2 regions of the Anoxybacillus sp. LAT27 genome follow, and region 2 is predicted to be linked to the other one. Evidence: a T-box and tRNA genes for the amino acid it is inferred to sense, from the RefSeq annotation. Region 2 holds a T-box; the other holds one or more tRNA genes.
The links. A T-box is a leader RNA that pairs with one kind of tRNA and senses whether it is charged. The one in region 2 lies ahead of LD028_RS10565 (glycine--tRNA ligase), so its partner is inferred to be a tRNA-Gly.
Positions count from the first base shown of each region.

Region 1 (10,424 bases), on a different contig from region 2:
ACGAAACAAATGAAAGAAAGCGCTTTTTTAAATTTGTCATTAACGAAAAAATTCGTAGGAGGTTCGAAATATGCTTCAGTTTCCGAAAGATTTCATCTGGGGAGCTGCTACTTCATCGTATCAAATTGAAGGAACGGCGACTGGAGAAGATCAAATTTACTCGATTTGGGATCACTTTTCTCGTATTCCGGGTAAAGTGGCGAATGGTGATAATGGAGATGTTGCAATTGATCATTACAATCGCTATGTTGATGATGTCGCATTAATGAAAGCGCTTCATTTAAAGGCGTATCGATTTTCGACTAGTTGGGCGAGACTGTATACGGAGACGCCAGGTAAGTTTAATGAGAAAGGTCTAGATTTTTATAAGCGTCTTGTGCATGAATTGCTAGAGAACGGTATCGAACCAATGTTGACTATTTACCATTGGGATATGCCACAAGCTCTTCAAGAAAAAGGCGGTTGGGAAAATCGCGATATTGTGTATCGCTTCCAAGAATACGCTTCGTTTCTTTACGAAAACCTCGGTGATGTCGTAAAAAAATGGATTACGCATAATGAGCCGTGGGTCGTCACTTATTTAGGGTATGGTAACGGTGAGCACGCGCCGGGTATTCAAAACTTTACGTCATTTTTAAAAGCAGCACATCATGTTCTCCTCTCTCATGGGGAAGCAGTAAAAGCGTTTCGGGAAATCGGTCCGAAAGACGGGGAAATTGGAATTACATTGAATTTGACACCTGGATATGCCGTTGATCCGAAAGATGAAAAGGCGATTGATGCAGCGCAGAAATGGGACGGTTTTATGAATCGTTGGTTTTTAGACCCGGTATTTAAAGGGCAGTATCCAAAAGATATGTTAGAAGTGTACAAAGATTATTTACCAGATGTTTACCGAAATGAAGATTTACAAACGATTCAGCAACCGATCGACTTTTTCGGATTTAACTATTATTCAACAGCAACATTAAAAGAGTGGAAAAAAGGTGAACATGAACCGATCGTATTTGAGCATGTAAGCACAGGCAGACCAGTGACAGATATGAATTGGGAAGTCAATCCAAACGGTTTATTTGATTTGTTAGTGCGGTTGAAGAAAGATTACGGTGATATACCATTGTACATTACTGAAAACGGTGCTGCATACAAAGACCATGTCAACGAACAAGGAGAAGTAGAAGACGATGAACGGGTTACTTATATACGAGAGCATTTAATTGCTTGTCATCGTGCAATTGAACAAGGAGTTAATTTGAAAGGCTATTATGTATGGTCGTTATTCGATAATTTTGAGTGGGCATTTGGCTATGATAAGCGTTTCGGTATTGTATACGTGGACTATGAAACGCTAACACGAATCCCAAAGAAGAGCGCATTATGGTATAAGGAAACGATCATGAATAATGGAGTTAAATAAAGGAGGTGATGGGGAAGGGAAAAAAGTTTTCTTTGTTGTAGCGCAACGTATCGGGGATTAGCCGCTACCACAAAGAAAACTAAAAGAATTATAACGTGAAACAAACAAATGGGCAAATGAAAGGTGTAAACGGTATGAGCACATGTTGTAAAAAACGAGGGGGAAAGAATGATGAAGAAACGAGCGCTTATGTTGTTGTTAGCATTCGTCTTTATGTTCGCAACTGCCTGCGGCAATCAGTCTGAAAGTACGAACGAATCAAAAGACAAAGGTTCAAGTGAAAAAGTGAAGTTGAACATGTGGGTATTCGGAAGCACTGGCTATGAAAAGTTAGCTGAGGAATATATGAAGGATCATCCGAATGTCGAAATTAAAATTCAGTCAACACAGTTTGATGACCATCATAACGCACTATTTACAGCGTTATCAGCAGGAAGTGGTGCGCCGGACATCGCGATGATTGAAGTAAACAACATTGAACGTTATCGTGAGGCGCAAGATCGCTTTTATAACTTATACGATTTTGGAGCAAAAGACATTAAGGATAAGTATTTAGATTGGAAATGGCGTATCGGTGAAAGTGCAGATGGAAGCTTTTTATTCGGTCTCCCAACAGATATTGGTCCAACGGCTATGTTTTACCGCGCTGACGTATTTGAAGCAGCCGGACTTCCAACAGATCCAGCTGAAGTGGCTCAGTTAATTCCGGACTGGAATGCATATGCGGAAATCGCTGCAACAATTAAAGAAAAAACAGGAAAGCCAATTGCAGACAATATTGAACTTGTATACAACGCATTGCGCGACCAAGCGCCTGTGCAATATTTCAATGAAAAAGAAGAATTGCTAATTGAAAAAGAACCGTATATTAAACAAGCGTACGACTATACAGTTAGCTTAATTCAAAAAGGTTACCTTGGCAGCAACGGATTATGGACTCCTGAATGGGGTAATGCGATGGAAAAAGGAAGCTATGCAACATTACTTGCGCCTGCATGGATGCAAGGGGTAGTGAAAGGAAATGCGCCAAATTCAGCAGGCAAGTGGCTTATTACAAACATGCCAGGTGGAGCAGGAAACTGGGGTGGCTCTTATTTAACGATTCCAAAAGAATCAAAGCATCCGCAAGAAGCGTATGACTTCATTCAATGGCTTGTCGCACCAGAGCAACAGTTGAAGTCGTTTAAAGACATGGGATTATTCCCATCCACTCCTTCTGTGTATGATGCTCCAGAGTTTAAAGAGTACAAAGATGAGTACTTTGGTGGAGTAAACACAGCTCAAGTCTTTGCAGAAGCAGCACAAAAAGTAAAAACAGTGTACATGGGCAAAAACTACACACTCGTTCAAGCAGAAATCATCAAAGCGTTGACAAACGTACAAAAGAAAAAAGCTGATCCAGAAAAAGAATGGGAAGAAGCAATTAAACGTATTAAACGTCAACTTGAACGTCAATAAAACATATGAGGAAGGGATTTATTCCCTTCCCCTACTATGATTTTTGGAGGGAAATACAAATGGTATCCCATAATCATACAAACGCAACCGTCCGTCCAAAAGGATTAAGTGATAAGAAAAAAACAGCATTAGCTGGCTACTTATTCATTTCTCCGTTCTTTCTTTTATTTGCCATCTTCGGTGCTTTTCCAATGCTGTTTAGCTTTTACTTAGCTTTTCAAAAATGGAATGGATTCGGTGAAATGACATTTGTCGGAGTTAAAAACTTTTCACTTATTTTTACTGATCCATTATTTTGGAAATCGATTTATAACACGATTGTGATCGGTTTATTAGGAACAGGTCCACAGCTAATTGCGGCTTTAATTTTAGCCGTTGCTTTAAATTCAGCAATGGTCAAGTTTAAAAGTGTATTTCGTGTCGCTTACTTTGTGCCAAACGTAACATCGATTGTTGCGGTAGCGATTGTCTTCACCGTTTTATTTAGCGAACAAGAAGCAGGATTAGTAAATGCTACACTTGGCTTATTTGGCATTTCGCCAGTAAGCTGGCAGACATCTGAATGGGGAGCGAAAATTGCGATTGCGACGATGATTTTTTGGAGATGGGTTGGATATAACTCGATTATTTTCTTAGCGGGATTGCAAAGCATTCCGAAAGATCTTTATGAAGCAGCTGAAATTGATGGAGCGAAAAAATGGCAGCAGTTTTTTTACATCACTGTGCCGATGTTAAAGCCAATCATCGTATTCGTTGTATTTACGGCAACGATCGGATCGCTACAAATTTTTGCCGAGCCACTCATTTTCGGAAGTGGATTTAGAGAAGAAAGTATGACGATCGTGTTGTATTTATGGAGAGAAGCGTTCTCGAATAACGCGTTCGGAACAGCATCTGCGACAGCCGTCTCGCTATTTTTACTCATCATTGTATTTACGACAATTAACTTCTTTGCGTCCAATCGTTTAGATAAATCGGGCAAGTAAAAAATATGGAGGTGAATGAAGATGCAACGTAAAAAGGGATTTGTGAATAAAGTAACAATCCATGTATTGTTGATTATCGGTGCGTTATTGTCGGTTTTTCCGCTATACTGGATGTTTGTTATGGCGACTCAGCCGAATCATGTCATTAATAAATTACCGCCAGCTGTTGTACCGGGAGATAAGTTAGTCGAAAACTTTCAAAACGTATTAGAAAATGTCGACTTTTTCGGGGCAATGTGGAACTCTTTTATTGTTGCTAGCTTAACGACGCTTGGGGTGTTATTTTTCAGCTCTTTAGCAGGTTTTGCATTTGCTAAGTTGCAGTTTAAAGGTCGGGAAAAGCTGTTTGCTGTCATTTTAATTACGATGATGATTCCGCCACAATTAGGATTAATCCCACAATACTTCATTATTACGAAGTTGGGTTGGTTGAACGATTTAAAAGCAATTATTGTTCCAGGTTTAGTGAATGCGTTCGGTATTTTTTGGATGCGTCAATATATTAAAGACGCAATTCCTGATGAATTGATTGAAGCGGCAAAAATTGATGGATGCAGTATATTCCGTGTATATTGGAATATTGTCGTTCCTTCAATTTTACCAGCTTTTGCGACGCTTGGCATTTTAACATTTATGTTCGTATGGAACGATTTCTTGTGGCCATTAACTGTATTGAGAGATGAATCAAGCTACACGATTCAAATTGCTATTCGCGCTCTTCAAGACGCATACGTGAAAGACTATGGTATGATTTTATCTGGAACATTTTGGGCAACATTGCCTTTAGTTGTTGTATTTTTAATGTTTAATAAGTTGTTCATTTCAAGCTTGACGCAAGGATCCGTCAAACAATAGTGACATAACCGCCAACTAAAGCGCATTCATTTTTAATGGGAACATTTATGTTATAATAAAGGTAAGATTATAAAGTTAAGAAGGGATCGTATGAAAATTACCATTAAGGAAATTGCGAAATTAGCGGGTGTGTCACCAGGTACGGTATCGAAAGTATTAAATAACTATCATGATGTCGGTGAGGAAACGAAAAAAAAAGTGCTAGAAATTATGGAGCAGACTGGGTATGTCGCTGCTCGCATTCAAAAAGATACTGCTCATAAGTCGAGAGTAGTTGGCGTTATTTACGCCGGAGAAATCAACGCGGATTTCAACCACCCGTTTTTTATTGAGGTAATGAACTCTTTCAAAAAAACAATGGGAACGTTCGGTTATGACCTCCTCTTCTTTTCAAATGAACAATTTGAAGAAGGGGAGGAAGATTATTATGAGCGTGCTATGCGTTACAAAGTAGACGGAGTAATCATTATTAGTGGTGAAAAACTTCAACCATCTATTTATCGATTAGATATGAGCGACATTCCATGTATTGGGGTGGATATTCCGCTTGAAGGCAACCGTTCTGCGTATATTATGACAGATAACTATAAGATTTCAGCGAAAGTAGTAGAGCATTTTTACTTATGTGGCTATCGACATATCGGCTACATTGGTGGTTTGCCAGGCGCACAAGTGACAAAAATTCGTGAACAAGGATTTCGCAACACGATGAAGGAATTTGGATTAACAATTCACGAAGAATGGTTCGTTCAAGGGGACTTCTTTATGGAAAGTGGCTATGAGGCGATGAAAAAAATATTAGGTTCGTCACATCATCCTGAAGCGGTATTTGCAGCGTCAGATTTAATGGCATTTGGAGCAATGAAAGCGGTAAAGGAACACGGATTAAAAATACCTGAGGATATTGCGATCGTTGGGTGTGATGATATCGACGCATGCAATTATACCGATCCACCTTTAACTTCCGTTCGTCAAGATAAAGAAAAAATCGGACGACTTGCCGCATATATGTTAAAAGATATTATACACCGCCAATTCCAGCCGAAAGCGGTTATGGTTGAACCGGAGTTAATTATTCGCGAATCTTGTGGAAGCAATCGATTGTACGGATTAATGTCTGGGAAGATGTAGGCAAGGAAAAGCCCCCTATCATTACAAACATAGGGGGTTACATATGTTCCTCATTTTCAACTACATGCTTCAAAACAGATAGCTTATTCTCCTAAAAACGTTCATAAAATGACAGCCTTTGCTTTAATTCTGTTAACGGTTCAGGATGGAGATAATAAATTCCCCTAATTTTCGATTCATATACAAGTACAGGACGATAAAGCGAGAATGCATTTTTGAAAAAGTTGTGAACAAGGTATTGACTTGTCCGAGGGGAGTCGATATAATGTAAAACGTAATTACGAAACAGGGATTCCTGTTTTTTATTTTTACATTTCATTCGACAAATTTCTACTTTTTCTGCATGTGTGGGTGTAGTTTAGTGGTAAAACCTCAGCCACGAGCGCTACATCGTCGAATAAGCGGCGAGTTGCCTCGACGCATCGATCATCATTGAGTAAGCTGGAAGAGGAAGAGGCATGGGTTGAGCGTGCTGGGCAATTATGGACATAGTGAACACAATGATGCGGGTGTAGTTTAGTGGTAAAACCTCAGCCACGAGCGACGCATCGTCGAATAAGCGGCGAGTTGCCTCGACGCATCGATCATCATTGAGTAAGCTGGAAGAGGAAGAGGCATGGGTTGAGCGTGCTGGGCAATTATGGACATAGTGAACACAATGATGCGGGTGTAGTTTAGTGGTAAAACCTCAGCCTTCCAAGCTGATGTCGTGGGTTCGATTCCCATCACCCGCTCCATACATACGGGGACAACGCAGTGTTTCGTTTCGAAGATGAACGGGGCATTGCGTTTTTTTTATTTCGCTTCGCCCCGTATTTGTTATATGATGAGTTGTGTATGAGCTGTACCCCCATGGATTTGAATAAACATCTCTTTCATCGCTTGTAATATTTGTCCACATTGCGTTTCTGTAAATGAGGGCAGAAAATATACGATTTGAATTGCATTTGTTGTTTGCTCTGTAACCATTGTTCGTTTCGAATCAACGATTGGGCTGCCGAACGGGCCTTGAGCGTCTTTTGTGACGAGTTTTCGATCAAAATTTGTCGTCCGATCATTGATGCCGATATATTCATCTGCTTGTGTACCGATCGTGACGGCTATATCTCCTGTTAGATGATCTCGATCATAAATGCCGATCGGTAGTTTATAATATAAGGAAAAAAAGTTATTCACATCGGCCGCCGAGTGAATGGATGGAATAAAACTTTGCTTCTGTACGCGACGAAGCAAACTTTCCGATGAAGGACGATATCGGCTCGGATCTGTGCCAATTTGTTTAAATACAGACCGCCATTCTTTTACTTCTGGCCATTCAGCTAACGGAGTTTGTTCCATATCAAAATATAGCAACTCTTGAAATTGTCGAAGTTTCCCTTTCAACATGTTGGGGGACGGACCGACGACGATTTGATCGTATGTAAGGACACCGATTTTAAAATGGGATACGCGCTGTTTTATTGTGTCACAAATGGTTAACATATCGTTCACTCCTTTTTCTTTACATTGTAACATAAACAACGAAGAAAGGAGGGATTCAGGGATGGACGTTGAAGCGCTAAAAGAAGAAATCATTCAGTATAGCCGAACGATCGGTATTGATAAAATTGGTTTTGCTCATGCGGATCCGTTTTTTGAACTAAAAGAGCGATTGCGTCAACAACAACAACTCGGGTATGAATCGGGATTTGAAGAGCCTGACATTGAAAAGCGGACGAATCCGTCTTTATTGCTTCCAGAAGCACGTTCTATTATTGCGATTGCCCTCGCGTATCCGTCAAAGCTAAAAAATGCACCGCGAAGCACGAAAACAGAACGAAGGGGCATTTTTTGTCGCGCATCTTGGGGACGAGATTATCATGTTGTTTTACGCGATCGCTTGCAAAAATTGGAGAAATTTATTTTAGAACGTGTGCCAAACGCAAAAGTCAAATCAATGGTGGATACAGGGGAACTGTCGGATCGTGCGGTGGCGGAACGGGCAGGGATCGGATGGAGCGGGAAGAACTGCGCCATTATTACACCGGAGTTTGGTTCGTATGTTTATTTAGGTGAAATGATTACGAATATTCCATTTCCCTCTGATACGCCGGTCGAAGACGAATGTGGAACGTGCACGCGCTGCATCGATGCTTGTCCAACGGGTGCGCTTGTGCAAGGGGGACAGCTGAATGCGAAGCGCTGCATCGCCTTTTTGACACAAACGAAAACATTCATTCCAGATGAGTTTCGCGATAAAATAGGAAACCGATTGTATGGATGTGATACGTGCCAGCTTGTTTGTCCGAAAAATAAAGGAAAAGACTTTCATCTACATCCGGAGATGGAGCCGGATCCAGAAGTGGTGAAACCTTTATTAAAACCGCTTCTTCATATGACGAATCGCCAGTTTAAAGAAACGTTTGGACATCTATCTGGAGCATGGCGTGGAAAAAAACCGATTCAACGAAATGCTATTATTGCATTGGCTCATTATAAAGATGAAAGTGCTATCGATGATTTATTGATATTGCTTCAAAAAGATTCGCGTCCAGTCATTCGTGGAACAGCGGCGTGGGCGCTTGGAAAAATCGGAAATTATGAAGTAATACCAATGTTAAAGAAAGCAAAAGAGCGGGAACAAGATGAAGATGTCATTCGTGAAATTGAAAAAGCGTTAGCGATGCTTGAAAATGTGTAGTTGTTTTTCTTTCATCTCTGACATAACGTATTAAAAAACGAAAAAGTGGTGAACGGGATGAGAAAACGACTACACGATCTTCTCGATGAACGCATTCGTCATTTTTTTGTTAGCGATGTGATAGACGAAGAAGTGGAAAGAAAACGAAAGCTGTTGGTGAAGCGGAATGCGAAACTTGTGAAATGTGAAGGAAAAGGAGCGATCATCGAAAAAAAACATATCGGGCTACACACATTTGTGCGCTATATTGTTCATTTTCGTTTTGTTATTTCGCAAAATGGGTGGTTGTATGTGGAGGAACAACAAGAGGTGCGCGAAGCAACATTTGAGAAAAATGAACTTGTAGATGATCGTCTTGTTTTGCCACATGTTGAGGCGGGACAAATAGAAAAAACACAAGAACGAGATGACGATGAACGCGTTCGCTATACGTATGATCGACTAGCTGCAGTACGATATGCTGAAATATGGTGGAATGATTATAATCCAGAGTTCCAAAAATTCTCTGTAGATTGTACAAATTTTATTTCACAATGCTTGCATGCGGGGGGCATTCCGATGATGGGCTATCCCAATAAAACAAAAGGATGGTGGATGAGGAAAAACGATTGGAGTTATACGTGGACAGTCGCAAACGCGTTTCGCTGGTATTTAAGCGGATCGAAAACAGGCATTCAAGCGGTCGAAAAAAAATCGCCGGAACAGTTGTCTCTCGGTGATGTCATTTGTTATGATTTTCAAGGGGACGGACGATTCGATCATACGACGATCGTTGTCGCGAAAGATAAACAAGGGATGCCGCTTGTAAACGCTCATACGTCCAACAGCCGTATGCGTTATTGGTCATACGAGGATTCAACCGCTTATACGCCGAATATTCAATATAAGTTTTTTCATATTATTGATCGAATATAGGAGTGAAGAATGTGGCTTTACATGTCGTTTTATATCAACCAGAAATTCCGGCAAATACAGGAAATATTGCGCGTACGTGCGCGGCAACAGGCACATCGTTACATTTAATCCGTCCACTCGGATTTTCGACGGACGACAAAATGTTAAAACGTGCCGGATTAGATTATTGGGACTACGTTGATGTGCATTATTACGATTCATTGCAGGAGCTTTTTGATAAATATAAAGAGGGAGAATTTTTCTTTATTACGAAGTTTGGAAAAACATATTACACGTCATTTGATTATAGTGATCAAACGAAAGATTACTTTTTCGTTTTCGGTCGTGAGACGAGCGGATTACCAAAAGACTTAATTGAAAACAATATGGAACGTTGTTTGCGCATTCCGATGAACGAATATGTTCGTTCGCTTAACTTATCGAATACCGCAGCCATTCTCGTATATGAGGCGTTAAGACAACAAAACTTCCCAAATGTATTTTAAGCGACTTTCATTTGAAAGTCGCTTAATTTTTTACTTCTGGCTTATCGTTATATCCTGCTGTAAAAATAGCAGCTAAGAAGGCGAAAATGACGCCAAGCACAAGAAGCGTTTTCATACGAAATCTCCTCCCTTATGAAGTGACAAGAAAATGTCCGCGCTTTCATTATAGCTTAATTGTATACCAAGATGAAAGTCATACTTTCACGAATGATTACGGACATCCTTGCATACATATGGTATTAATCATGACGCTAGACATCAAAGGTGGAGGAGGTCCGTGTATGGACATTTTGAAAAAAATACAAAAATATAGAGAAGAAGAACAAAAATTAAAGTGGGAAGGGACGTTCGCGGAGTATTTGGAAATTGTAAAAGAAAAACCATGGGTAGCTCAGTCTGCTCATTCTCGCGTTTACAATATGATCAAAGATGCGGGCATAGAAGAAGTAGACGGAAAGAAAAAATACAACTTTTTTAGCGGGCAATTGTTCGGGCTT
Region 1 is NZ_JAIWYK010000446.1:8,359-18,782, reverse strand. Features, by position in the region: gene LD028_RS17960 (GH1 family beta-glucosidase) at 71-1,417, shown strand; gene LD028_RS17955 (ABC transporter substrate-binding protein) at 1,586-2,875, shown strand; gene LD028_RS17950 (carbohydrate ABC transporter permease) at 2,935-3,861, shown strand; gene LD028_RS17945 (carbohydrate ABC transporter permease) at 3,877-4,716, shown strand; gene LD028_RS17940 (LacI family DNA-binding transcriptional regulator) at 4,786-5,847, shown strand; partial or broken gene LD028_RS17935 (transcriptional regulator) at 5,939-6,007, opposite strand; tRNA gene LD028_RS17930 (tRNA-Gly) at 6,511-6,584, shown strand; gene LD028_RS17925 (B3/B4 domain-containing protein) at 6,667-7,329, opposite strand; gene queG (tRNA epoxyqueuosine(34) reductase QueG) at 7,391-8,527, shown strand; gene LD028_RS17915 (amidase domain-containing protein) at 8,585-9,442, shown strand; gene trmL (tRNA (uridine(34)/cytosine(34)/5-carboxymethylaminomethyluridine(34)-2'-O)-methyltransferase TrmL) at 9,454-9,927, shown strand; partial or broken gene LD028_RS17905 (protein prkA) at 10,209-10,424, shown strand, end outside.
Region 1: it has a tRNA-Gly gene. The T-box ahead of LD028_RS10565 (glycine--tRNA ligase) is inferred to sense a tRNA for this amino acid. The anticodon was not compared.

Region 2 (21,104 bases):
GCTTTTAGCAATTTTTGTATAGCACTCATATACATTTCCGAATGCTCCCATCATAATGTCAACGCGAAATCGTTCTTTCATTTGCGTCATAAATGAACGGAAAAATCGTTCAATATGCGCTTCCCCATAGACGTTCGAACTTGGCGCAACGAGCACAATTAACCGCTGATGATCAATCGTATAAAGCGGAATAGCGAGTTGTTGTGTCGTTTTTAATAAGTAATCAATTTGCCGCTCTACTTGCGTTTGAATGTGTTGTTGAAATTGAAAAATGCCGACAGAAAAAAACGGATACACATGTACGTTTAGTTGATGGCATTGTTCAACGATGTCATGGGCAGATGAAAAATGTCCGGTGAGTAGTTTCCAAAAAAACTCTTGAATGCGCTCTTCTTTTTTATGTTTGCGAATTTGTAATTGCAACAATAAATTTTTTGCTGCTTTCGCTGCTTGTTTTAACAAATCAAACTGATGTTCTGTCCACGGCTCATTCATTTCAATTGCCCAAATAAATCCGAGCACCTCTTTATTTTTCCAAATCGAGATAGCGATGCGATTGCCTAGCCCTACTTCTGAAATTTCGGCGACACGAACAGGCTCCTCACTTTGTAAAAGTTTTGGAATCACCCCTTCGCGCCATAAACTATTAATGACGCGCTCTGGCACACGACGATGAATGATGGTCGCTGTACGGGCGGGATCAGTATAATGCTCATGTCCACTGTAAGCAATTAAGCGATGGTTTGCATCTTCAATCGTAATCGGACATTGCAATAACTCGCTCACACGATCGGCAAACTCCTCTAAACTTTCAAAATGAGTGGCAAAAGGATTCATGACATCCACTCCGTTTCTTACGTTGTTTTACGATTATTGTAGCACGTTTTATTTTTGTGCGTTGCATTTGCATAATTAAACGTATTACGATGGAATGGGAGGGATGATGATGAAGCAAGGAGTTATTAGTCTTGGTGAAGCGTTAATCGATTTTATTCCACTTGATGCAACAAATCAGGCGTATCAAAAAAGCCCAGGTGGAGCGCCTGCAAATGTTGCGGTTGGTGTTGCACGGATCGGTGTTCCAGCGACGTTTTTAGGGAAAGTTGGTCGCGATGTATTAGGCGTTTTTCTAAAAGAAACGCTTGATGCATATGGAGTGAATACATCTTTCCTTCAATTTAGTGATGATGTTCGCACAGGTGTCGTTTTTGTAACGTTAGCGGAAAACGGAGAACGGAGCTTTGATTTTTACATTAACCCGAGCGCTGATCGCTTTTTGTGCGAAGAAGAAATTGATGAGTCGTTATTTCGGACACATCGCATTCTTCATTTTGGTTCGATCTCACTCATTAGTGAGCCAGCACGAAGCGCTACAAAGCGAGCTGTTATGCTAGCTAAAGAAAACGGCATGATCGTTTCATATGACCCCAATTTGCGCCTTGGTTTATGGGAAAGTGAACAGCAAGCTCGCGAAATGATTGTGTCGATGTTACCAGAAGCGGATGTACTTAAAATTTCTGAAGAAGAGTTGACATTCATTACAGGAGAGCAAGATATTCAAAAAGGTATTGATGCCCTTGCCCTATACAATATTCCCCTCATCGTTGTTACGCTAGGAGAGAATGGTAGTTATGCGTTTACGAAAGAAGGATCCGTATTTACGCCAGCGCTTAAAGTAGAGGCGGTTGATACGACAGGAGCGGGTGATGCTTTCGTTTCTGGCATGCTGTATTGCTTGCACGAAAGAGGAGGAACAATCGATTCGTTATCCCTTACGGAAATTGAACAAATGGCGCGTTTTGCGAGCGTTTCTGGAGCGTTAGCTGCATCAACGAAAGGGGCAATGACAGCGTTGCCAACACGCGATGAAGTCGAACGTATTTTACGCGAAGGTTGGTCGAAATAATAGAAATTATGTTAAAACTTTTTCTTGTCAAATGTTCAGTTTTTTTCGTATGATGAAAGAAAAGGGAGTATTCCTTCAAATATGGAAGGTTGCTCCTTTTTTCAGTCAATAATAAAAGGTGATGAAGCGATGGAGCAAGATAAGCTAAAAAAAGTCGTTGAAGCAGCGAAATTGTATTATTTACTAGACTACAATCAAAACGATATTGCAAAAAAACTTGGCGTATCGCGGCCGACGGTGTCGCGTTTACTACAACAAGCAAAAGAAGAAGGGATTGTAGAAATTAAAATTAACGATCCGGCTGAAGATATTCAACAGCTAGCAAAACAACTTGAACAAAAGTTCAATCTAAAAAAAGCAATTGTTGTGTCGGTCCCTGAACATCAAGATGGCATTATTAAAAAATATTTAGGAAAAGAAGCGGCAGAATATTTACGGTCGATCGTCAAAGACGGCGATGTGATCGGTGTCACATGGGGAACAACGTTGTATCACGTCGCATTACAGCTAAGGCATAAACACGTCAAAGATGTGAAAGTTGTGCAATTAAAAGGAGGCGTTAGCTTATCAGAAACGAATACGTTTGCGTCAGATATTTTACACTTGTTTGGAAGCGCCTTCAATGCAACAGTGCATCATTTGCCGTTACCTGCGATCGTTGATCACGTCGTTGTTAAGCAGGCAATGGAAGCAGATCGCCACATTCGCAAAATTCTCGATCTCGGTCGACAAGCGAATATTGCTGTATTTACGATTGGACCAATTAAATCGGAGTCGCTATTGTTCCAGCTTGGTTATTTTACAGAAGAAGATTTGCAAACGATTTATTCAAAAGCAGCCGGTGACATTTGTTCACGCTTTTTTGATCAAAACGGAAAGCTATGCAGCGAGGAGTTAAATGCACGCACGCTTGGCATTGAGTTAGAAGAGTTGAAAAATAAGGAATACTCGATTGTGATTGCGGGAGGTATTCATAAAGTTGCTGGCATATACGGAGCATTGAAAGGAAAATATGCAAACGTATTAGTAACAGATCAATTTACTGCCGAATGTTTGTTAGAAAAAGAATAAAGGAAAGGGAAGAGGGGGAAAAGAATAAAAGCCCCCTTTATTTATGTAAAAAGGAAGAAAGATTTAGCGAAACCATGAATTTTCTTTGACATTTGTTCATGTTAACGTTTACATACGTTCATTTTCTTGTTATATTGATTACGTAATCAAAATTCAACTTATAGGAGTGTTCAACATGAATATCGTTTGGGGACTTGTCGGTATTGTCGTTGTCCTTGGGATCGCTTTTCTTTCTTCAAACAATCGCAAAGCGATTAATCCACGAACGATTTTAGGTGGTCTTGCGATTCAAGTTTCTTTTGCGTTTATCGTTTTAAAGTGGGAAGCAGGGAAAGCGGCATTGCAGTGGTTGACAAATGGTGTCACAAACATTATTAACTATGCGAACGAAGGAATTAACTTTTTGTTTGGCGGGATGTTTGCGGCAAAAGGCATCGGATTTGTGTTTGCGTTCCAAGTGTTGCCGGTCGTCATTTTCTTCTCTGCATTAATTTCTGTTCTCTACTACATTGGGGTGATGCAGTGGATCATTAAAATGATCGGTGGCCCGCTCGCGAAATTGCTTGGGACGAGCAAAGCGGAGTCAATGTCAGCAGCAGCGAACATTTTCGTCGGTCAAACGGAAGCGCCGCTTGTTATTCGTCCGTACTTATCAAAAATGACACAGTCGGAACTGTTTGCGGTTATGACAGGAGGCTTAGCATCAGTTGCCGGTTCTGTTCTTGTTGGTTATTCGCTTTTAGGTGTTCCGCTTGAATATTTACTTGCGGCAAGTTTTATGGCGGCGCCAGCGGGATTAGTCATGGCGAAAATGATCGTGCCAGAAACAGAGCCGATTAAAGAAGATGAACATTTTGAAATGGAAAAAGACGAGGAATCTACAAACGTCATCGACGCAGCGGCGCGCGGGGCAAGTGACGGCTTAAAGTTGGCTCTAAATATCGGTGCGATGTTGTTAGCGTTTATTGCGTTAATCGCGTTAATTAACGGATTGCTTAGCGGAATCGGAAACTTGTTTAATTACGATGGTTTAACGCTTCAAAAAGTTTTAGGGTTCCTTTTCGCACCTATTGCGTTTGCGATCGGGGTACCTTGGTCTGAAGCAGTGACAGCTGGTGGATTTATCGGACAAAAATTGATTTTAAACGAGTTTGTTGCGTATTCATCGTTTGCGCCACAAATTCCAGAGTTATCAGCAAAAACGGTAGCGATTGTTAGCTTTGCGCTATGTGGATTTGCTAATATTTCTTCGATGGGTATTTTACTTGGTGGTTTAGGAAGCTTAGCGCCAAATCGTCGTAGCGATATTGCACGCATGGGCTTAAAAGCTGTCCTTGCTGGTATGCTCGCTTCGCTGTTAAGTGCATCCATTGCGGGTATGTTTATTTAACGACGAAGCGCCTCGTGCGCTTCGATCACTTCAAATTTTAAGGAGGAATGAATGATGAACATTGCTAGCATGATCGATCATACGTTATTAAAGCCAGAAACAACGAAAGCACAAATTGAAAAACTAGTGGAAGAAGCGAAAAAGTACGAATTTGCATCTGTATGTGTGAATCCAACATGGGTGAAATTCGTTGCTGAGCGTTTACAAGGAACGAAAGTAAAAGTGTGTACAGTCATCGGCTTTCCGTTAGGAGCGACAACACCAGAAGTAAAAGCGTTTGAAACAAAACAAGCGATTGAAAATGGTGCGCAAGAAGTCGATATGGTCATCAATATCGGTGCGTTAAAAGACGGCGATCATGAGCTTGTAGAGCGCGACATTCGTGCTGTTGTTGATGCAGCAAAAGGAAAAGCTTTAACAAAAGTTATTATTGAAACAGCGCTGTTGACAGATGAGGAAAAAGTGCGCGCATGCGAAATTGCGGTTCGCGCTGGGGCAGATTTCGTTAAAACATCAACAGGATTCGCAAGCGGCGGTGCAACAGTAGAAGACGTTGCATTAATGCGCAAAACAGTTGGTCCAAACGTTGGAGTGAAAGCGTCTGGTGGTGTGCGTAGTGCGGCAGATGCAAAAGCGATGATTGATGCAGGTGCAAACCGTATCGGTACAAGCTCTGGACCAGCGATTATGGAAGGAACAACGTCAAACGAAGCATACTAATGGAGGCATTGACCGATGAAAGAAGTATTATTAAGCTTACTTGCTGGGCTTGTTGTTGGGATTTTGTTTAAGTTTTTACGTTTGCCATTGCCAGCTCCGCCTGTATTGGCAGGAATGATGGGGGTATTTGGCGTATATTTAGGTGGCGTCGTTGCCGATTGGTTAATGAAGACGTTTTTTAACTAAACAGCCCAAGAAGGGATGATCAACAATGAATAAACAACAGTTAATTGAAGCGGCAAAACAAGCGAGAGAACGGGCGTACGTTCCGTATTCCAAGTTTAAAGTGGGAGCAGCACTATTAACGAAAGATGGAAAAGTGTACGGTGGCTGCAACATCGAAAATGCATCATACGGTTTATGCAACTGCGCTGAGCGTACCGCTTTATTTAAGGCGTACTCAGAAGGCGATCATGAGTATGCGATGTTAGCCGTCGTTGCAGATACGGAGCGGCCAGTTCCCCCGTGTGGCGCATGCCGTCAAGTCATTGTTGAATTATGTGATCCAAATATGCCTGTTGTTTTAGCGAATATGAAAGGCGATATGCAGGAAACAACAGTAAAAGAACTTCTTCCTGGAGCGTTTTCAAAAGAAGACTTGCGATAAGCGTCGGTTTTCCCGACGCTTTTTGCATTGATACATAACAAAAAAGGAAATATAATCATGAGGAAGACATTTGACAGCTGACAACGGAGGGATGACATGAGTAAAGACGTATCAAGAAACAAGTTGCTTTGGATTGCCGGGCTTGGCTGGTTATTTGATGCGATGGATGTAGGGATGCTTTCGTTTATTATCGCTGCCTTGCAGAAGGAGTGGAATTTAACAGCCGAGCAAATGGGCTGGATCGGGAGTATCAACTCGATTGGCATGGCCGTCGGCGCACTCGTTTTCGGATTGTTAGCTGACCGCATTGGGCGAAAACAAGTTTTCATCATTACGCTTTTATTATTTTCAATTGGCAGTGGATTATCTGCGCTTGCGACAACGCTAACGGTCTTTTTAATTTTACGCTTTCTCATTGGCATGGGGCTTGGAGGAGAGCTTCCGGTTGCATCAACGCTCGTGTCGGAAAGCGTACCTGCCCATGAACGAGGAAAAATTGTCGTTTTATTGGAAAGCTTTTGGGCAGGCGGTTGGTTATTAGCGGCGCTCATTTCATTTTTCATTATTCCGACGTACGGTTGGCAAATGGCGCTCATTTTAGGGGCTGTACCAGCGTTATACGCGATTTATTTGCGCATAAACTTGCCAGATTCACAAAAATTTATGGCAACAAAGGTGGAGCGTCGTTCCGTCTGGCGCAATATTGTGGATGTTTGGGCAAAACCGTATGCCAAGCAAACGACAATGCTTTGGATTTTATGGTTTATGGTCGTCTTTTCTTATTACGGTATGTTTTTATGGTTACCGAGCGTCATGGTCATGAAAGGATTTAGTTTAATTAAAAGCTTTGAGTACGTGCTCATCATGACGTTAGCGCAATTGCCAGGTTATTTTAGCGTCGCGTGGTTAATCGAACGCATCGGTCGCAAAGCGGTACTTGTTATATATTTAATCGGGACGGCGTTAAGCGCTTATTTCTTCGGAAATGCTGAGACGGTTGTTGCGCTTATGACATTCGGGGCATTGTTATCGTTTTTCAATCTTGGAGCATGGGGAGCTCTTTACGCGTACACACCAGAGCAGTACCCAACGGTTATTCGTGCAACAGGGGCAGGAATGGCCGCTTCATTTGGACGCATTGGTGGCATTTTAGGACCGCTTCTTGTCGGTTATCTCGTTGCACAAAAAGTATCAATTACGATGATTTTTGCTGTATTTTGTATCGCGATTTTCATTGGTGCACTTGCCGTTCTTTTCCTCGGCAAAGAAACGAAACAACAAGAACTCGCATAATCATTCGAAAAGAAGCTATAATGGTATCATTGTAGCTTCTTTTTTGAAAGGGGATTTTCTTTTGGGCGTTTCTGTAGTTATTGCGACATATAATCGGTTACTTCCGCTGGCAGAATTGCTAGAGTCGTTAAGCAAACAAACGTATAAGCCAACGCAAGTCATTATTGTCAACGATGGGGGCTCATCGGTACAAGCTGCTGTCGATGCATATCCTGAGCTTTCTATTGAGCTCATGGAATTAAGCGAAAATGTCGGGCACGTCGAAGCTCGGAATATCGGTGTGCGTGCGGCGACAGAAGACTTTATTATGCTTTGTGACGATGACGATTTACTATTGCCGTGCCATATGGAGCGAATGATCGCGAATATGAATGATGCGGATTTTGTATATTCGGACGTAGAAATTTTTCATTATCGCACGGAAAATGGTATGCGTATACCGACCGATCGCTTTTTATTTGCATATGAATATGATTTACAAGCAATGCGTACATTTTCGACGTATGTTCCTTCAGGGAGCATGTATCGGCGCACCATTCATGATGTAATCGGGTATTTTGATTCATACGTTCATAATTATTGGGATTGGGATTTCTTTTTACGTGTAGCGAAAGAGTTTCGTGTCAAACGCGTACCGACAGCGAGTGTTCTTTATGCTTTTTCCAATGAAGGAGATCATTTATCGAAACAAATGAATGAAACGAGACAAATGTATTTAAACCGATTAAGTGAAAAACATGGGTTGGGTGATTTACCGACGAAAAACTTTTGGCTCCTTTTATCAGAGCCGGAAGTACAAAAGCGACAAGCAAAGAGTGAAGTCATATGGAATGGTGAACCGTTTCGTTCCCGTCTCGCCCACTTTATTCATTGCTAGGAGGGGGAAAATGTATTGGTGGAGCATTCAGCAATTATTTCTTTTACTTTTGTTTTCACCGCTTCTTACTCGTCACGTATTTCATGGGTACGTCGGCTCGTTTTTCTTGTTCGTTTGCTTCGCTTTTGGAACGACCGTATTTGCGGAATATATGGTGAAGAAAAAAGGAAAACAAACATGGTTATTTGTCATTGCGCTATTATGTAATGTATCTGTTTTACTTGCTTTTACTTTTGCTATATGAGAAAGCAGAGTCTTTGCGAAGGCTCTGTTTTTTTATTTATGAGAAAGGAATAAAAAGAAAACGTGTCGAAAAACTAAGACAGACAGTTGTGTAGTTTTTACTTGACAAATAAACATTCCTATATGATAATTTATATCGCATTGTAATTGTTATAATTTTATTATTGTTTCAGTCATAATTTTCGTACGACTGGGACAAGCTATGCATATGCAAAAAAATACAACAAGGAGGATGATTCACAATGCCATTAGTAGGAAAACAAGTACAACCATTTAAAGCGATGGCGTTCCATAACGGCGATTTCATCGAGGTAACAGAAGAAAACTTAAAAGGGAAATGGAGCGTTGTTTGCTTCTATCCAGCCGACTTTACGTTCGTTTGCCCAACAGAATTAGAAGATTTACAAAACGAATATCCAAAATTAAAAGAGCTTGGTGTAGAAGTATACTCTGTTTCAACAGATACACATTTCACACATAAAGCATGGCACGACCATTCACCAGCGATCAGCAAAATCGAATATGTGATGATCGGTGACCCTTCACAAAAATTATCACGCATGTTCGAAGTGCTTGATGAAGAAACAGGTCTTGCGCAACGCGGTACGTTCATCATCGATCCAGACGGCGTTATTCAAGCTGTTGAAATTAACGCAGACGGCATCGGTCGCGATGCAAGCACAATCGTAAACAAAATTAAAGCAGCGCAATACGTGCGCAACAATCCTGGGGAAGTATGCCCAGCGAAATGGCAAGAAGGTGGCGAAACGCTTAAGCCAAGCCTTGACCTTGTAGGTAAAATTTAAGGAGGCTTATGTAAATGATATTGGATGCGGAAATTAAAGCACAGCTCGCCCAATATCTACAATTGATGGAAAATGACATTGTGTTAAAAGTGAGCGCGGGAGACGATAAAGTTTCCCGCGATATGCTTGCTTTAGTCGACGAGCTTGCGACAATGTCATCGAAAATCAAAGTAGAGAAAACAACGCTAGAAAGAACACCAAGTTTTAGCATCAATCGCGTTGGTGAAGATACAGGCGTTGTATTCGCGGGCGTGCCTTTAGGACATGAATTTACTTCTCTCGTGCTTGCGTTGCTTCAAGTGAGTGGAAGACCACCAAAAGTCGATCAAGCGGTCATTGAACAAATTAAACATTTAAAAGGGACGTATCGTTTTGAAACATACGTCAGCTTGACATGCCATAATTGCCCAGATGTCGTGCAAGCGTTAAACGTGATGAGCGTATTACATCCGAACATCTCCCATACGATGATCGATGGGGCAGCGTTTAAAGAAGAAGTCGAGCAAAAAGATGTCATGGCTGTGCCGACGGTCTTTTTAAACGGTGAACCGTTCGCAAGCGGACGCATGTCGCTTGAGGAAATTCTTGCGAAGTTAGGAAGCACGCCGGATGCTTCTACTTTTGCAGAAAAAGACCCATTTGATGTACTTGTCATCGGTGGCGGACCTGCCGGTGCAACAGCGGCGATTTATGCAGCGCGTAAAGGCATTCGTACAGGAATCGTTGCGGAGCGCTTCGGTGGTCAAATTTTAGACACGTTAGGCATTGAAAACTTTATTAGCGTCAAATATACAGAAGGTCCGAAGCTTGCGGCAAGTCTTGAGGAACATGTGAAACATTATAATGTTGATATTATGAACTTACAGCGTGCCAAACGGTTAGAAAAGAAAGACCTTATTGAAGTAGAGCTTGAAAACGGTGCGGTGTTAAAAAGTAAAGCCGTCATTATCGCCACAGGTGCACGTTGGCGCAACCTCGGTGTTCCAGGTGAAGCAGAGTTCAAAAATAAAGGGGTCGCTTACTGCCCGCATTGCGATGGTCCGCTATTTGAAGGAAAACATGTTGCGGTTATTGGTGGTGGGAACTCTGGCGTTGAAGCAGCAATTGACTTGGCGGGAATTGCTAAGCATGTGACAGTGCTTGAATTTGCGCCAGAATTAAAAGCGGACGCTGTATTGCAAGATCGTTTATACAGCTTACCGAACGTCACAGTAATCAAAAACGCGCAAACGAAAGAAATTACAGGCACAGATAAAGTGAACGGTCTCACATATATTGATCGCGCAACAGGCGAAGAGCACCATATTGAACTTCAAGGTGTATTCGTGCAAATCGGGCTTGTACCGAATACAGAATGGTTAGAAGGAACGGTAGAGCGCAATCGCTTTGGGGAAATTATCGTCGATAAACGCGGTACGACAAACGTTCCTGGCGTCTTCGCTGCTGGCGATTGTACAGATAGCGCATATAAACAGATTATCATTTCTATGGGCTCCGGCGCAACGGCTTCTTTAGGAGCGTTTGACTACTTAATTCGAAATTAACCATTCTCCACTCCCTTGACGCCCGTATTTTCGTTTGATACAATATCAACCGAACGAAATACAGGTGCAACGATGAAAGATGGATAGTAGCTAAGATCGTTCTTTTATAGCGAGCTAGGGGTGGTGAAAGCCTAGTAAAGACGCTTAGTGAAACGGCAGTCTGGAGTTGCTTTATGCAAAAGTGGATGCGTTACGCATCAACTAGGGTGGAACCGCGGGAGTTGCGCTCTCGTCCCTAGGCGAAAGGCCTAAGGATGAGGGCGTTTTTTGTTTATATTTTACAAAAGGAGGATGAACGATGTCAGTAACGATGGATCAAATTGTAGCGCACGCGAAACATCGCGGTTTTGTTTTTCCAGGTTCAGAAATTTACGGCGGATTAGCGAATACGTGGGATTACGGTCCGTTAGGGACAGAATTGAAAAATAACATTAAACGCGCATGGTGGAAAAAGTTCGTTCAACAATCGCCATATAACGTTGGCTTAGATGCGGCCATTTTAATGAATCCACGCACGTGGGAAGCGTCCGGCCACTTAGGAAACTTTAACGATCCGATGATTGACTGTAAACAATGTAAAGCACGTCATCGAGCGGATAAGTTAATTGAAGGCGCGCTTGAAGCGAAAGGGATTGAAATGGTTGTCGATGGGCTTCCGTTTGAAAAAATGGAGCAGCTCATTCAAGAGCACGACATTGCTTGTCCAGATTGTGGTAGCCGTGACTTTACAAACATTCGTCAATTTAACTTAATGTTTAAAACGTTCCAAGGTGTGACGGAGTCGAGCGCCAACGAAATTTATCTTCGTCCTGAAACGGCACAAGGCATTTTTGTCAACTTTAAAAACGTACAACGGACGATGCGTAAAAAATTACCGTTCGGTATTGCACAAATCGGAAAAAGTTTTCGTAACGAAATTACACCAGGAAACTTTACGTTCCGTACGCGTGAATTTGAACAAATGGAGCTTGAGTTTTTCTGCAAGCCGGGCGAAGAATTACAATGGTTTGATTATTGGAGACAATATTGCGAACAATGGCTTTTATCGCTTGGCATGAAGCGCGAAAACATTCGTTTACGCGATCATTCCGAAGACGAACTATCTCACTACAGCAACGCGACAACCGATATTGAATATAAATTCCCATTCGGTTGGGGCGAGCTATGGGGCATCGCATCACGTACCGATTACGATTTACGTCGTCATATGGAATATTCAGGCGAAGACTTCCATTACCTTGATCAAGAAACGAATGAACGATTTATTCCGTATTGCATTGAACCTTCACTCGGTGCAGATCGTGTGACGCTTGCATTTATGATCGATGCGTACGAAGAAGAACAATTGGCAGACGGCACAACGCGTACCGTCATGCATCTTCATCCGGCATTAGCGCCATATAAGGCAGCTGTATTACCGTTATCGAAAAAGTTATCAGAAGGTGCACGTACAATTTTTGAACAATTGTCACAACACTTTATGGTTGATTACGACGAATCGGGATCAATCGGTAAACGTTATCGCCGCCAAGATGAAATTGGTACACCGTTCTGTATTACGTATGACTTTGATTCGGAACAAGATGAAATGGTGACGGTACGCGACCGCGACACAATGGAACAAACGCGCATTCCAATTGCAGAATTAAAAAGCTTCTTAGAAGAAAAAATTCAGTTTTAAGCAAAAACAGGCTATCCTATAAAGTAGGGTAGCCTTTGTATTAGAAAGGAAGTGCGACGATGAGCATATTAAAAAACGACTGGGCTCCTTTATTAGAAGAGGAGTTTCAAAAACCGTATTATTTAAAGTTGCGTGAGTTTTTAAAAGAAGAATATCGAACGAAAACAATTTATCCTGATATGCACGACATTTTTAATGCCCTCCATTATACTTCATATGCAGATGTCAAAGTTGTCATTTTAGGACAAGATCCATATCACGGGCCAAATCAAGCGCACGGATTAAGTTTTTCTGTAAAACCGGGCGTCGCTTTGCCTCCGTCACTATTAAATATTTTTAAAGAGCTACAAGATGACCTTGGGTGTTATATTCCAAACAACGGTTATTTATTAAAATGGGCGAAGCAAGGGGTGCTATTGCTAAATACCGTATTAACGGTACGACGGGGAGAAGCCAATTCACATAAAGGAAAAGGTTGGGAACATTTTACGGACCGTGTCATTGAACTTGTAAATGAAAAGGATGAACCTGTCGTCTTTATTTTATGGGGACGTCATGCGCAAGCAAAAAAAGCGCTCATCACGAATGAGCATCATTACATCATTGAAGCACCGCATCCAAGTCCGTTTTCCGCCGCACGAGGTTTTTTCGGTAGCCGTCCCTTTTCAAAAACGAACGCCTTTTTACAACAGACAGGGAGAGAGCCCATTGACTGGCAAATCGAAAACATTTGATACACGCGTGAACTGTTATGAATGTAAACATTTTTATGTGACATGGGATGGGCAAATGCCGCGGGGCTGTCGGGCATTCGGTTTTAAAAGCGCGATGTTGCCGTCGATTGTCGTCAGGCAGTCATCTGGGACGCCTTGCATGAAGTTTGTAAAAAAAGAACATAAGGGGAGAAACGGATGAGTTCGTCGCGCTCTATCGCTGTTTCTGTCATTGCGATGATTGTCGCTATTATCGCAGGGACGGTAGGGTTTATGTTTTCTGAGCAATTAACATTTTTTGATGCGCTTTGGTTGACGGTTGTTACGATTTTGACGGTTGGCTATGGTGATACAGTTCCACAAACGTTTTATGGGAAAATGTTTGCGCTCATTATTATTCCCGTCGGTATTAGTATCGTGACGTATGCGACAGGGGCGGTTGTTTCGATGATGATGGAAGGGGAATTTTCGAAAACGGTGCGGAGGAGAAAAATGAAAAAGAAAATAGAAACGATGACACACCATATTATCGTATGTGGATTTGGTCGTGTTGGCGAACAAGTTGTGCGTGAGCTTGTCAAAAATGGGACACGTGTCGTTGTCATCGAGCGGAATGCCGACTGGCTTGAAGAAATGGGCGATCCCATTCCGTACGTTGAAGGCGATGCGACAGAAGATGACGTGTTAATTGCCGCAGGCATTGATCGTGCCGCAGGGTTAGTTGCAGCATTGCCTTCGGATGCTGATAACGTCTTTATTTCTTTAACCGCAAAAGGGCTAAATCCTAATATTCAAGTTGTCGCACGTGCGGAGCGAACGGAATCAGAGGAAAAATTGCGGCGCGCTGGAGCAGACAAAGTCATTAACCCCGCCTTCTTAAGCGGTCGTCGCATGGCGATGACGATGTTAAAGCCGGTGAGTGTTGATTATGTCGATACAATTTTTCACGATCGTGCCGAACAATATGCGATCGAAGAGATTACGATTGAATCGCATTCTTCATTTGTCGGGACATCTGTCCGCGATCAAGCGGTGCGCGCCCGCTTTGGCGTGACGATTATTGCGATTCAACGTCAAAACAACATGATTGGTAACCCAACGCCAGATGAGCGGTTTTGCGTTGGAGATATATTGATCGTATTCGGTGAAAAACGGGCGCTAGAGGCGTTTGAACAGGGAGTCAATAAAAAATAAGCAGCCACATCGGCTGCTTATTGTAATGCATAAATTCTTGCTTCATGTGGACGCATATGAAGTGCGGAGCCTTCTTCTTTCACGTCTGTATAATTACCGAGCAAAAGGTGACGGTCGACCGAAGCAAGATCCTGCGGCAACTCATAAACGTTGTCGTTGTCACAATGATTTAAGACGATGAGCCAACGAACGCCATCGAGCTCGCGTGTGTAGGCGTAAATGTACGGATCATGTTCCGAAAAATCACGGAACGTACCGTACACCATGACTGGATTTTGTTTACGCAATTGAATGAGCTTTTTATAGTAGTAATACACCGAGTTCGGATCCGCCAACGCTTGTTTAACGTTAATTTCTTTATAATTCGGATTCACTTTTAACCAAGGCGTCCCCGTCGTAAATCCTGCGTTTTCGCTATCGTCCCATTGCATCGGTGTCCGAGAATTATCGCGGCTTAATAGCTGCAAGCTTTCTAGCACTTCTTTCGGATCGCATCCTTTGGCGACTTCCTCGGCATATTTATTTTTCATCGCAATGTCGTTGTAGTCATCGATCGAGTCAAATTTGACGCCCGTCATGCCAATTTCTTCCCCTTGATAAATGTACGGCGTTCCAGGCAACGTATGTACGAGCGTAGCGAGCAATTTTGCGGATTCAACTCGAAATTGTTTGTCGTTTCCGTAGCGCGTCACTTGTCGCGTATGATCGTGGTTGTTCAAAAACTGCGAGTTCCACCCTTTCCCCCACAAACCTTCGTACCAACGTTTTTGAATTTGTTTAAAGCGAATCGGATCCCATGTCGGCATTTCGTCGCAAACTTCAAAGTGGAAGAGGGTATGTAGCTCGTTTCGGTCTTCCCCGACATATTTTAATCCTTCTTCTGGCGACACGAAAGCGACTTCCCCGACTGTGAAAATGTCGTAATGCTTTAATACTTTTTCATGCATTTCTTGCAAGTAATCGTGCACGCCTGGGTTGTTTGTTAAATAACGAATGTCATATGGGTTTTCAGCGTCAGGAAACCCTTCAGGTTTGGCAAGCAGAGCAATCGCATCTAAACGGAATCCGTCAATGCCTTTATCTAACCAAAAGCGCATCATTTTATAAATTTCTTCGCGAACTTCTTCGTTTTCCCAGTTTAAATCTGGTTGCTCCACCGCGAATGAATGAAAATAATATTGCCCCGTTTGTTCATCATATTCCCACGTCGATGGCGTAAAGTACGAACGCCAGTTGTTTGGTTTGTCGCGCCATATATACCAATCGCGTTTCGGATTATCTTTTGATGAACGAGATTCAATAAACCAAGGATGTTGGTCGGATGTATGGTTTACGACGAGATCCATAATTAATTTCATTCCACGTTTATGCACCTCATGAAGCAAACGATCAAACGTCGCCATATCCCCAGCTTTATCCATAATGCGATAGTAATCAGAAATGTCGTATCCGTTATCTTTATCTGGCGACTCATAGCACGGGTTTAGCCAAATGACATCGACCCCTAAATCGTGAATGTAATCGAGTTTTTGAATGAGCCCTTCTAAATCACCATACCCGTCGCCATTTGAGTCAAAAAAGCTCCGCCAATACACTTGATAGACGACAGCTTCTTTCCACCATGTCCGTTTCATTCGTTGTCACTCCTTTTTTAAGCGTTTTCAGTTTGAAAAGTTGCTATGTATAAGATACCATTGTTGTAAAGGAAAAAGAAGTAGGGAGTGAAAACGTTTTGGACATATCGGTGACAAATGTATTAACAAAGATCGAAGAAGAAATCGCAAAGGCGAAGCAGTCTTCCTCACCGCAGGCGATGCGTGAGCATATATATGCGGTTCGCGCGTTGTGCGATGTCATTTTACAACAACGATCACAAAATGTGACGGCGATTACGATACCGCAGCCGACAACAACTGAACGATTAGACATCGATGCTGAAGCGAACGGACCATCATTACTTGATTTTTAGAGGGCTTTTGACTGTTCATGATAAATGTATAAATATTTATAAAAATCTGATGATCATTTTATGTGAAAAAAGTCAAAAAGGGGCTGGGAGAAGATGATTCGCACGTACAAAGTCATACTTCTGCCCAACAATAAGCAAAAGACGAGGACTATTGCGGAAGTACGAAAAGAATAGAGTTGAAACAGAGGGAGGTGAATACCGTTACAGAAAAACGGAAAACATCAAGAAACTTGACTTCGGAGCGCCAAGGAAACGAGAGTAGCTTTTCGCGAAATCGGGCGCGATGAACAAGGAAGGAAACATAGACTTTTATAAGTTTTTTATAAAGTCTTGTAAGTTTTCTGTAACGGAATGAACATGAAACTATTTACAATTATCGCTTCCATTAGCGCAGCATTATGTGTCGCGCTCGGTGCATTCGGAGCGCATGTGCTCGAAGGGAGAATTCCAGAGCGATATATCGACACGTGGCAAAAGGCCGTTCAATATCAAATGTTCCACACGATCGGTTTGTTTATTGTTGCATTGCTGGCGACAAAATGGCCGAACGTGACGCCGGTTGGATGGTTTATGCTTGTAGGGATCGTGTTATTTTCGGGTAGTTTATATGTGCTAAGCTTAACACAAATCAAAATACTTGGAGCGATTACACCGTTAGGGGGGGTATCGTTTATTATCGCTTGGCTACTTTTAGCGTATATCGCGATAAAACAAATGTAAAACGAGGCGTGTTTGACGCCTCGTTTTTAACGCGGAGCATATGTGCTTAATCCGCCACCTGATGCAAATGGATATTCATAATTAATTTCTTCATCAAATGTCACATAGTCGAGGTAAATCATCGGTAATAAATAACGCATTCCTGTTTGTGGATCGCTTAAAATAAGATGATCGCGACCAGCGGCTTCAATGACTCCTCGGAAAATCTTTGCATTCCATTCACGGTTGTTTTCAAACGTCATATAAACGGTTGCGATTTTGCCTTTGTTTAAACGTAAAATATTTTCAATATATGATTCTTCAATTGGAAGCATACCTGGTAGCGGTTGGCTTGCGGTTGTTGGCGTTTGCATCGCTCCCGTTTGTGGTGTAGGCATGCCAAACGGATACGTCGGCATTTGGTATGGATAGTAGTACGGATATGGATAATACGGCATTTGTTGACGTTCGTCACTCATCGTAACCCCTCCTTCTAATATACGCGTGGACAATTCGAACGTGTTGGCGCATAAAAACAATGCGACTTAAATCGTCCAGCATTCCATTGATTAAACCATTGCGGCGGACATGATCCGTTCGGTCGAAAAAACCAAAGCGAATTTGTAGCAGGATGGAAACGCTCGCCGCGGATGACGCGTCGGGCAAGACGAATATCTTCTTCACGTGCCCGTTGATAAAAATACCCTTTTTGTACCGCTTCAAATCCTCCAGGGCTTTGAAATACCATCTGACGAATCGTACGAAGACCGTCAAAGTCTAGGCAGTTTGCACGCACACGATTCACTCCAACATTTCCAACCATTAACATGCCGAGTTGTCCGTCTTCTTCTGCCTCTGCGCGCATGAGACGCGCAAGCAATTTGACATCTTCTTCTGTATATGCAACAACAGCCATCCCTTCACCTCACTTTATGAAAATCGCTATTAGCCTATGATGAGACGTATGAAAATGTGAGGAAAGTCGTCATTGTTATATGTATGAGAGAGATGAAAAAAAAAGACCTCCAAATCGGAGGCCTACACATGTAAAAACTGTTCCATTTTTTCTTTCGGCAAAATGTTGCCGACAAAGAACGAGCCGAATTCACCAAATCTTGCGCTCACTTCATCAAATCGCATTTCGTATACGAGCTTCTTAAATTGAAGTACATCGTTTGAAAAGAGCGTGACGCCCCATTCATAGTCGTCAAAGCCGACCGAGCCCGTAATGATTTGTACGACTTTTCCAGCGTATTTTCTACCCGTCATGCCGTGTGCGCGCATTAAATTGCGACGTTCTTCCATCGGAAGCATGTACCAGTTGTCGTTTCCTTGACGGCGCTTGTCCATTGGATAAAAACAAACGTGATTTGTTTTTGGTAAAATCGGATATAAACGGCGACGTACTTCTGGATTTTCGTACGGGTCGCCTGCCTCTGCTGGCAAGTAGTTGCTTAGTTCAACGACAGAGACGTACGAATAGGCTGGCACGAGATATTCAGCAAGCTTTGTTTTGTTGATTGCTGTTTCAATTTCGTGAAGTTCTTCCATCGTTGGACGTAAAAGCATAAACATGATATCTGCTTTTTGCCCCATAATCGTGTAAATCGCATGACTCCCTTCTTTGGCAGCTTCTGTATTTTCCCATTTTTCTACTAATGTGAAAAACTCTTGTATTGCTTCTTGGCGCTCTTCGTTTGTGAGCGTTTTCCAAGCCGCCCAATCAACCGTGCGAAAATCATGCAGACAATACCAACCGTCTAACGTTTGCGCTGCTTCGCTCATGTCCAACACTCCTTTTGTTATGTACTACCGAAATTGTATCATATGCGTTTCGTTTATGCCAAACGCACTATTTGAATCGTTTGTAAATAAGAAAAGCAATAACAATAACGATGCCGCCGACGATCGTGATTGTTGTAAAATGCTGTTCAATAAATGTTTTCGCTTGCGCACCTAAGATGAAAATAATAAGACCTTCAGCGAAAAAGCGCGCCCCACGACCAATAAACGACCAAAAAAGCAACGTGCGAATGCTGATGTTCGAAATGCCCGAAAAAATCGTAAACACTTTATACGGAATTGGGGTAAATCCTGCGATGACAATCGCCATGGCTCCGTATTGTTGAAAGTATTGTTCTACTTTGTCCATTTTTTCATTAGAAATAAAATAACGTAAAATCGGTCTGCCGAATTTTTTTCCAATGTACCACCCAAGCAGTGCGCCAAAGACGGAGGCGATCGTTGTTAAAAAAGAAAACCATAGCGCCTTTTCCGGCTGGGCGATGCTTAACGGAATTAATAATACATCAGGCGGAATCGGAAAAAATGAAGATTCTGTAAACGAAACGATGACGAGACCAATCACACCAAATTCAAGCAACCATTGTTCAATATAATGAATCCATTGTGACATAAATAACGCTCCTTTGTTTTGTACATATTCCTTAACAAATATATCACTTTTTAGGCGATATATCACTCAGTTTAAAAAACAGAATTGTTATAAAAAAAAGACTATTTTCGTTTATGGTGTAATTCATTGCTTTTCGTCTCAATAAGAGTATTCTAATAGATAGACGAATTTTTTAAAACTAAGGAGGAACATTTCGTGAGTGATTTATTTGCAGCCTTAAAACAAAAGGTGGCAGGGAAAAATGTAACGATCGTGTTTCCGGAAGGATTAGATGAACGTATTTTAACAGCTGTCGGACGTCTAGCGGCAGAAAATGTATTACATCCGATTGTCATCGGCGAGCAAGAAGCGGTTGTTCAAAAAGCGAAAGAACTTGGCTTGACGCTTGAGAAAGTAGAAATTATCAACCCACATACGTATGAAGAAATGGATGAGATGGTTGTTGCGTTTGTTGAACGTCGCAAAGGAAGAGTGACAGAAGAAGATGCACGCAACATTTTACTCGATGAAAATTACTTCGGTACGATGCTTGTGTATATGGGAAAAGCGCACGGACTTGTGAGCGGTGCCGCACATTCGACAGCGGATACGGTTCGTCCTGCGTTACAAATTATTAAAACAAAACCGGGTATTCGCAAAACATCAGGTGTGTTCATTATGGTGCGCGGTGATGAGAAATATGTATTTGCCGATTGTGCGATTAACATTGCACCAGATAGCCAAGATTTAGCAGAAATCGCTGTAGAGAGTGCACAAACAGCGAAAATGTTTGATATTGAGCCGCGTGTAGCGATGCTTAGCTTCTCAACGAAAGGATCAGCGAAATCGCCAGAAACAGAAAAAGTGATCGAAGCGGTGCGCATCGCAAAAGAAATGGCGCCAGAGTTAACGCTTGATGGCGAGTTTCAATTTGATGCCGCGTTCGTTCCATCTGTGGCGAAAAAGAAAGCGCCAGATTCCGTTATTCAAGGTGATGCGAACGTCTTTATTTTCCCAAGCTTAGAAGCGGGAAATATCGGCTATAAAATTGCTCAACGTCTCGGCAATTTTGAAGCAGTTGGTCCAATTTTACAAGGATTAAATCAGCCAGTAAACGATTTATCGCGCGGATGCAACGCCGAAGATGTATACAAATTATCACTTATCACAGCAGCGCAGGCGCTTGCGGCGATGGAATGATGAGCGAATTGTTGCAACAACAAATGTGGCGAGTGATCGACCATACAACCCTCGGGCCATCGTTTGATGCGAAGCAGTCATTTGCGTTTGATGATGCGCTTTGTGAATCGGTTGGTAGCGGTCAGTCACAGCCGGTTGTTCGCTTATGGGTGCATCATCAGACGGTTGTGCTCGGCATTCAAGATACGAAATTGCCGTACATTGAAAAAGGACTCGCCTACTTACATGAACAAGGTTGGCGTACGATCGTCCGCAACTCTGGTGGATTGGCGGTCGTATTAGATGAAGGGGTTTTAAACGTTTCGCTTATTTTTCCTGATACAAAAAAAGGAATTGATATTGATCGAGGATATGAAGCGATGGCGACACTCATTGCACACATGCTGCCAGAAGCGCATGTGCAAACAGGAGAAGTTGTCGGTTCGTATTGCCCGGGAAGTTTTGACTTGAGTATTGACGGGAAAAAATTTGCAGGCATTTCACAACGTCGCATTCGGGGCGGTGTCGCGGTACAAGTGTATATATGTGTAAACGGAAGCGGCGCAACACGAGCGGAGTTTATTCGTCAGTTTTATGAGCGAGCGTTGGCGGGAGAACAAACGAAGTTTACGTATCCGACAATCGTTCCACATACGATGGCATCATTAAGTGAACTGCTCGGTAAAGAAATGACTGTTTCAGTGCTGATCATCCGACTATATGAAGCGCTCCAAGCGTTTGGAAGTAGGCTCGAGCCATCATCGCTCACCCCGGAAGAATGGGAGCGATATTACATGTATTTTCAGCGTATGATTGA
Region 2 is NZ_JAIWYK010000421.1:85,129-106,232, reverse strand. Features, by position in the region: gene LD028_RS10625 (PucR family transcriptional regulator) at 1-837, opposite strand, end outside; gene LD028_RS10620 (aminoimidazole riboside kinase) at 941-1,906, shown strand; gene LD028_RS10615 (DNA-binding transcriptional repressor DeoR) at 2,036-2,977, shown strand; gene LD028_RS10610 (NupC/NupG family nucleoside CNT transporter) at 3,153-4,367, shown strand; gene deoC (deoxyribose-phosphate aldolase) at 4,419-5,087, shown strand; gene LD028_RS10600 (XapX domain-containing protein) at 5,103-5,273, shown strand; gene LD028_RS10595 (cytidine deaminase) at 5,299-5,694, shown strand; gene LD028_RS10590 (MFS transporter) at 5,791-6,987, shown strand; gene LD028_RS10585 (glycosyltransferase family 2 protein) at 7,049-7,864, shown strand; gene LD028_RS10580 (hypothetical protein) at 7,875-8,108, shown strand; gene ahpC (alkyl hydroperoxide reductase subunit C) at 8,350-8,913, shown strand; gene ahpF (alkyl hydroperoxide reductase subunit F) at 8,928-10,457, shown strand; T-box leader at 10,521-10,697, shown strand; gene LD028_RS10565 (glycine--tRNA ligase) at 10,756-12,138, shown strand; gene LD028_RS10560 (uracil-DNA glycosylase) at 12,198-12,872, shown strand; gene LD028_RS10555 (uracil-DNA glycosylase) at 12,847-13,053, shown strand; gene LD028_RS10550 (potassium channel family protein) at 13,050-14,045, shown strand; gene LD028_RS10545 (glycoside hydrolase family 13 protein) at 14,063-15,679, opposite strand; gene LD028_RS10540 (YwdI family protein) at 15,778-16,014, shown strand; gene LD028_RS10535 (DUF423 domain-containing protein) at 16,372-16,734, shown strand; gene gerQ (spore coat protein GerQ) at 16,761-17,192, opposite strand; gene LD028_RS10525 (cell wall hydrolase) at 17,207-17,629, opposite strand; gene hemQ (hydrogen peroxide-dependent heme synthase) at 17,752-18,498, opposite strand; gene LD028_RS10515 (YqaA family protein) at 18,566-19,129, opposite strand; gene pta (phosphate acetyltransferase) at 19,325-20,308, shown strand; gene lipL (octanoyl-[GcvH]:protein N-octanoyltransferase) at 20,305-21,104, shown strand, end outside.